2 regions of the Phreatobacter oligotrophus genome follow, and region 2 is predicted to be linked to the other one. Evidence: predicted binding sites of a transcription regulator. Region 2 holds the regulator's gene; the other holds the start of a gene.
What was found. The regulator LexA, encoded in region 2, represses DNA repair genes until DNA is damaged. The targets are predictions, from matches to a motif close to TGTTCNNNNTGTGTTCNG.

Region 1: the regulator LexA is predicted to act here: its motif matches at 1,505-1,522, upstream of recA (recombinase RecA).

The regions. Positions count from the first base shown of each region.
Region 1 is NZ_PZZL01000008.1:73,441-76,850, forward strand. Features, by position in the region: gene C8P69_RS17170 (fumarate hydratase) at 1-809, opposite strand, end outside; gene C8P69_RS17175 (cupin domain-containing protein) at 931-1,392, opposite strand; gene recA (recombinase RecA) at 1,606-2,685, shown strand; gene alaS (alanine--tRNA ligase) at 2,977-3,410, shown strand, end outside.
Region 2 is NZ_PZZL01000004.1:132,470-135,879, reverse strand. Features, by position in the region: gene C8P69_RS10425 (ComEC/Rec2 family competence protein) at 1-1,653, shown strand, start outside; gene lexA (transcriptional repressor LexA) at 1,658-2,356, opposite strand; gene C8P69_RS10415 (molybdopterin molybdotransferase MoeA) at 2,462-3,410, opposite strand, start outside.

The DNA.
Region 1 (3,410 bases), on a different contig from region 2:
TCGCGGAAGGCATGGGCGAATTCCGACCCTTGAGTCGGCAGGGCGTCGAGATAGCGGGCCGAGGCGAGCTTCGCCGTCTTCATCGTGTGCTCGGCGGAGAGGCCGCCGATGACGATGGCGAGGTGATAGGGCGGGCAGGCGGCCGTGCCGAGCGTCAGGATCTTCTCGTGGAGGAACTTGATCATCCGGTCATGGGTGAGGATGGACGGCGGGGCCTGGAAGAGGAAGCTCTTGTTGGCGGAACCGCCGCCCTTGGCCATGAACAGGAACTTGTAGGCGTCCTCGCCCTCCGCATAGATCTCGATCTGGGCGGGCAGGTTGTTGCGGGTGTTCTTCTCCTCGAACATGGAGATCGGCGCCACCTGCGAGTAGCGCAGGTTCTTCTTGGCATAGGCGTCCAGCACGCCCTGGCCGAGCGCCGCCTCGTCCTCGCCCTCGGTCCAGACCAGCCGGCCCTTCTTGCCCATGATGATGGCGGTGCCGGTGTCCTGGCACATGGGCAGCACGCCGCCGGCGGCGATGTTGGCGTTCTTCAGGAGGTCATAGGCGACGAACTTGTCGTTGGCGGTCGCCTCGGGGTCGTCGAGGATGCGGCGGAGCTGCGCGAGATGGCCGGGGCGCAGCAGGTGGTTGATGTCGATGAAGGCCTGCTCGGACAGAAGCCGGATCGCCTCGCGCTCCACCACCAGCACCTCCTTGCCGAGGACGGTCTCGACCCGCACGCCCTCCGAGGTCAGCTTGCGGTAGGGGGTCTCGTCCTTGCCGAGGGGGAAGAGCGAGTAGGAGCCGGCGGCGAGCGGAGCGTTCATGGGCGGAGCCTCTGCAGGAGGTGCCGCGGCCAGCGCTCGGCGGGCGGTCGGCGGCCCGGCACCGCGGCTTCTCTAGCCCAGCGCCGGACCGAATTGAAGTCGTTCCAAAGTGCGTACGAGGTCAGGCCGGGGAGGCGAGGGGCTTGGCCTTCTCCACCACGAAGGTGCTGACGATCTTGACCTTGGCCGCGCTGGCCTTGCCGCCGCCATGGACCGTGCCGGGCGGGATCTGGAAGGCATCGCCGGCCTTGAGGTTGCGCGTGCCGACGCCCTGGATCGGCAGCTCGACCTCGCCCTCCAGCACATAGCCGGTCTCGATGCCGGGATGGGTGTGGGGCGCGACCACCGCGCCGGGGCTGATCTCGACCTCGGCGATGATGGTGACATAGCCCGGCGCCGGGCCATCGGTCTGCGACAGGACCTTGCGGGTGAGGCCGCCGGCGGGCGGCGCGCCCTGGGCTGAGGCCGATGTGGCGAGGCCGGTGGCGGCGAAGCCGGCGACGGCGCAGAGGGCGCAGCCGGTGAAGACGCGGCGGTTCAGTCGGGGCCGGCGCGCGGCCTTCGGTTCGGTCATGTCGGTCATGGGTTCCTCCGGTCGGGCCGGCCTCTTGAGGGGCCGCCTCGGCGACGAGAATGGCACCTGCGGCAGCCCGCCGCATCAGGGCTGCCGGGACCGGCGGATCGGCCGTTCGGACGAGAACGAAAAAAGAACTTGCGAACGAGAACAAAGCATGTACATTGTGGGGTATCAGAGGTTTTGGGCCGAAGGCCTTGCCAGCGGAGGGGAACGACAGCCATGAGTCAGGCCGCACTGCGACTCGTCGAAGGTTCATCCATGGACAAGACCAAGGCGCTGGACGCCGCTCTCTCCCAGATTGAGCGCGCCTTCGGCAAAGGCTCGATCATGCGGCTCGGCAAGAGCGACAAGTCGATCGAGATCGAAACGGTCTCGACCGGCTCGCTCGGTCTCGACATCGCGGTCGGCATCGGCGGCCTGCCGCGCGGCCGCATCGTCGAGATCTACGGGCCGGAATCCTCGGGCAAGACGACGCTGGCGCTGCACACCATCGCCGAGGCGCAGAAGAAGGGCGGCATCTGCGCCTTCATCGATGCCGAGCATGCGCTCGACCCGGTCTATGCCCGCAAGCTCGGGGTGAACCTCGACGAGCTCCTCATCTCCCAGCCCGATGCCGGCGAGCAGGCGCTGGAGATCTGCGACACGCTGGTGCGCTCCGGCGCGGTGGACGTGGTGGTGGTCGATTCGGTCGCGGCCCTCACCCCGCGGGCCGAGCTCGAGGGCGAGATGGGCGAGAACCAGCCGGGCATGCAGGCCCGTCTGATGAGTCAGGCGCTGCGCAAGCTCACCGCCTCGATCTCCAAGTCGAACACGATGGTGATCTTCATCAACCAGATCCGCATGAAGATCGGCGTCATGTACGGCTCGCCGGAGGTGACCACCGGCGGCAACGCGCTGAAGTTCTACGCCTCCGTGCGCCTCGACATCCGCCGCATCGGCGCGATCAAGGATCGCGAGGAGGTGGTCGGCAACCAGACCCGCGTGAAGGTGGTGAAGAACAAGCTGGCGCCGCCCTTCAAGCAGGTCGAGTTCGACATCATGTACGGCGAGGGCGTCTCGAAGATGGGCGAGCTCATCGACCTCGGCGTCAAGGCCGGCGTGGTCGAGAAGTCCGGCGCCTGGTTCTCCTATGACAGCCAGCGCGTCGGCCAGGGCCGCGAGAACGCCAAGGCCTTCCTCAAGCAGAACCCGGACATGGCCGCCAAGATCGAGGCCGCGATCCGCCAGAATGCCGGCCTCATCGCCGAGAAGATCCTCGGCGAGGTCGATCCGGACGGCGACGCCGACAGCCCGGATTGAGGCTGTTCCCGTCCGTCCAGTCCCCCTGTGGGGCATGGCGACAGCGTTATGAGGCAAGGCCGGGTTAGTCCCGGCCTTCGTCGTTTTCGGGACCGGCGAGGGGGCCTTGGGGCGCGACCCGCGCGCTCCCGCTCACCAGGCTGGCCTCGGCCCGTCCCTTCCGAGGGCGATGCGCTGCGACGCCGTCCCCCGCGATAAGCGGTTCCGTTTCGAAAAAAATGCTCTAGAACACCCGCCGACCTTTTTTCTCAGGCGGCCCCCGATCGGGGCGGCCCAACCAGCGTTTCGGCCATGACCGGCGTCAACCAGATCCGCAAGACCTTCCTCGATTTCTTCGGCAAGAACGGCCATTCCGTCGTCGAGTCCTCGCCGCTCGTGCCGCGCAACGACCCGACGCTGATGTTCGCCAATTCCGGCATGGTGCAGTTCAAGAACGTCTTCACCGGCGTCGAGAGGCGGCCCTATTCCACCGCGACCACCGCGCAGAAATGCGTGCGCGCCGGCGGCAAGCACAACGATCTCGACAATGTCGGCTACACCGCCCGGCACCACACCTTCTTCGAGATGCTCGGAAATTTCTCGTTCGGCGACTATTTCAAGGATCGCGCCATCGAGCTCGCCTGGAACCTCATCACCAAGGAGTACGAGCTTCCCGTCTCGCGCCTGCTCGTCACCGTCTTCTCCGAGGACGACGAGGCGTTCGGCCTGTGGAAGAAGATCGCCGG
Region 2 (3,410 bases):
GCCTGGTTCGCCGGCTACGGCGCCACCGGGTTCATCATCGGCCAGGTCCGGGCGGGGGAGGTGGGCGAGATGCCCTCCGGCGTCATGCTCCGGGCAAGGCTCGACGCGGTGCGCCAGGCGATCAGCGACCGCATCCGCTCGGCCATCCCCGGCGCGTCCGGCGCCATTGCCGATGCTCTGGTGACGGGTAAGCGCGACGGCATCCCGGAAGGCCTGAACGAGGCCATGCGCGCGGCCGGCACCTATCACATCCTGTCGATCTCCGGCTTTCACATGGCGCTGGTGGCGGCCCTCATCTTCGGCATCGTGCGCGGTGGCCTCGCCCTCGTGCCGTCCATCGCCCTGCGGCACCGCGCCAAGGCCTGGGCCGCCTTCGTCGCCCTGGTGGTGGCGACCATCTATCTCGTGATTTCCGGCGCCGAAGTCGCGACGCAGCGCTCGTGGATCATGATCGCCGTGGTCCTTCTCGGCGTCATGCTCGACCGCGGCGCGCTGACGCTGCGCACGCTCGCCATCGCCGCGCTCGCCGTGCTGCTCGTCGCGCCCGAAAGCCTTCTCGGCCCGAGCTTCCAGATGTCCTTCGCCGCAACGCTGGCGCTCATTGCCGGCTATGTGTCGCTGCGGCCCTTCGCCGAGGCGCATGCCGATGCCCCAGCCGGCATCGGCCGCATGCTGCTCATGGTCACGAATGGGGTCGCGGGCCTTGCGACCAGTTCCTTCGTCGCCTCACTCGCGACGACCCCTTACGCGGCGCACCACTTCAACACGGTGCATCTCTACGGCGTTGCCGGGAACCTCCTCGGCGCCCCGGTCATCGAGTTCTTCGTCATGCCGCTGGAGATCCTGGCGCTGATGCTCTGGCCCTTCGGCTGGGACAAGCCGGTCTGGGCCCTGGCGGGGCTGGGCGTCGACCTCTTCGTGCGGATCGTCGAATGGGTCGCCTCCTGGCCGGGCGGCAAGGTGATCGTGCCGGAGACCCGGCCGTCCGCGCTGCTGGTCCTGTCGCTGGGGCTGGTGCTGGTCGCGGCGCTGTCGACGCCGCTGCGCTGGATCGGGGCGCCGCTGGTGCTGGCCGGCCTCGCGGCCGCTCCCCATGGCAAGCCGCCGCTCGCGCTTGTCGACGGCGACGGCACGACGGTCGCCGCCCGCGCGCCGGACGGAACGCTCCGGGTCGTCTCGCGGCGCGGCAGCCGGTTCGCCGTCCAGCGCTGGCTGCTGGCGGAGGGCGACCGGCGCAATGCGGCGGAGGAGAGCCTGCAACAGGGGGTGCGGTGCGACGGCCTCGGCTGCGCCATGCCGCTGGCGGGCGGCGGCCGCATCGCCGTGCCGCTTCATCCCGATGCACTGGCCGATGATTGCCGCGAGGCGCGGCTGGTGGTGACGCGCTTCGCGGTTCCGCACGGGTGCGGCGCCGTGGTGCTGAACCTTTCGGCGATCCCCTCGACCGGCGCCCTTCGGCTGCGCCACGAGGCCGGATCATGGCAGGTGGAGACAGCACGCCTCACATACGGGACGCGACCCTGGCACCGGGCGCCGCCCAAGGGAGCGATGCCGCCGGTGCTGCAAGGGCCCCATGCGGCGTTACCCCAAGCGCCTGCACCGCCTCCGGCGGCCGACATGCCCGAGGAGGGCGACGCAGAGCCGCCGCGCTGAGCCGTCAGTAGCGGCGGATGAGGCCGACGAGCTTGCCCTGGATGCGCACCCGGTCGGGACCGAGAACGCGGGTCTCGTAGGCTGGATTGGCGGCTTCGAGGGCGATGGAGGTGCCGCGCTTGCGCAGCCGCTTCAGCGTCGCTTCCTCGTCATCGATCAGCGCCACGATGATGTCGCCGGTCTCGGCCGTGTCGCCCTTGCGGATCAGGGCGATGTCCCCTTCGAGGATGCCGGCCTCGATCATCGAATCGCCCCGCACCTCCAGGGCGTAATGCTCGCCGCGGGAGATGAGCTCCGGCGGCACCGAGACCGTCGAGATGCGCTGCTCCACCGCCTCGCGCGGCACGCCGGCGGCGATGCGGCCCATCAGCGGCACGGCGACCGGCATGACCGTGTCGTCATCAACCGGTTGCGGCCGGGAGCGGCCGAGCGAGCCTTCGATGACGCTCGGCGAGAACTTGCCGCGGGCGGTGGCGGGACCGGCCGACTGCTCGGGCTGGCGGATGATCTCGAGGGCGCGGGCGCGGTTCGGCAGGCGGCGAATGAAGCCGCGCTCCTCTAGCGCCGTGATGAGCCGGTGGATGCCGGATTTGGACTTCAGGTCGAGGGCTTCCTTCATCTCGTCGAAGGAGGGGGGCACCCCGGTCTCCTTCAGCCGCTCCTGGATGAAGCGAAGAAGCTCGTGTTGCTTGCGCGTCAGCATCGGATACCGCCCCTGAGTGTCACCGGCCCGAATCGAACGAACAGACCATGAACAATCACTATCTGTTCTATGTGTGTTCTGCAACCGTTGAGATTTCGTGAAGGCCTAGCGCGGCAGGCGGACGACGCGGCAGGGCTCGCCCGCGCGGGCCGCCGGCGCATGGGGCGGGCGCAGGATCAGCGCGTCGGCTTCGGCGAGGACGCGGATCATCGAGGAGTCCTGGACCGGGAAGGGCGTGGCGACGAGGCCGTCCGCCGATGTGGTCAAGCGGGCACGCAGGTGATCGGCGCGCAGGTCATTGGCTGGGACGTCAGAACCGAGAATCGCGGCCTCGGTCGCCGGTCCGTCGACGGCACGTCCCGCGAGGCGGGCAATGAGCGGTTCGAGGAACAACATCGCGCAGACGAAGGAGGCGACAGGGTTGCCGGGCAGGCCGAGCAGCCGCGTTTCGCCGAGATCGGCCATCATCAGCGGCTTGCCGGGGCGCATGGCGATCTTCCAGAAGCCGAGCTCCCCGCCCTCGTGGCGGATCACGTCCCGCATGAGGTCGTACTCGCCGACCGATGCCCCGCCGGAGGTGACGAGGATGTCATGGCCCTCGCTGCGGGCAAGGCGCACCCGGGCGAGGGTTGCATCGAGCCGGTCGGGGGCAATGCCGAGATGGGTCACGTCCGCGCCTGCACGGCGCGCCATCGCGGCAATGGCAAGGGCATTGGACGAGACGATCTGGTTCGGGCCCGGCGCGGTGCCGGGCTCCACCAGTTCGTCGCCGGTCGAGAGGATCGCGACCCGCGGCCGACGGTGGACCGGCACGGATGCGTGGTTCATGGCGGCGGCGAGGGCGAGGCTGCGCGGGTTCATGACAGTGCCCGCGGGCAGGACGCTGACCCCTGCGGTGAAGTCGAGGCCGCGGCGGCGGATGAACTGGCCGGGTCGTGCCGTGCGGTCGATGATCACAGCGTCGCCGTCGCGTGCGGTGTCCTCCTGCATGATGACCGCGTCGGCGCCGGGCGGAATCGGTGCACCGGTGAAGATGCGCACCGCTTGTCCCGTC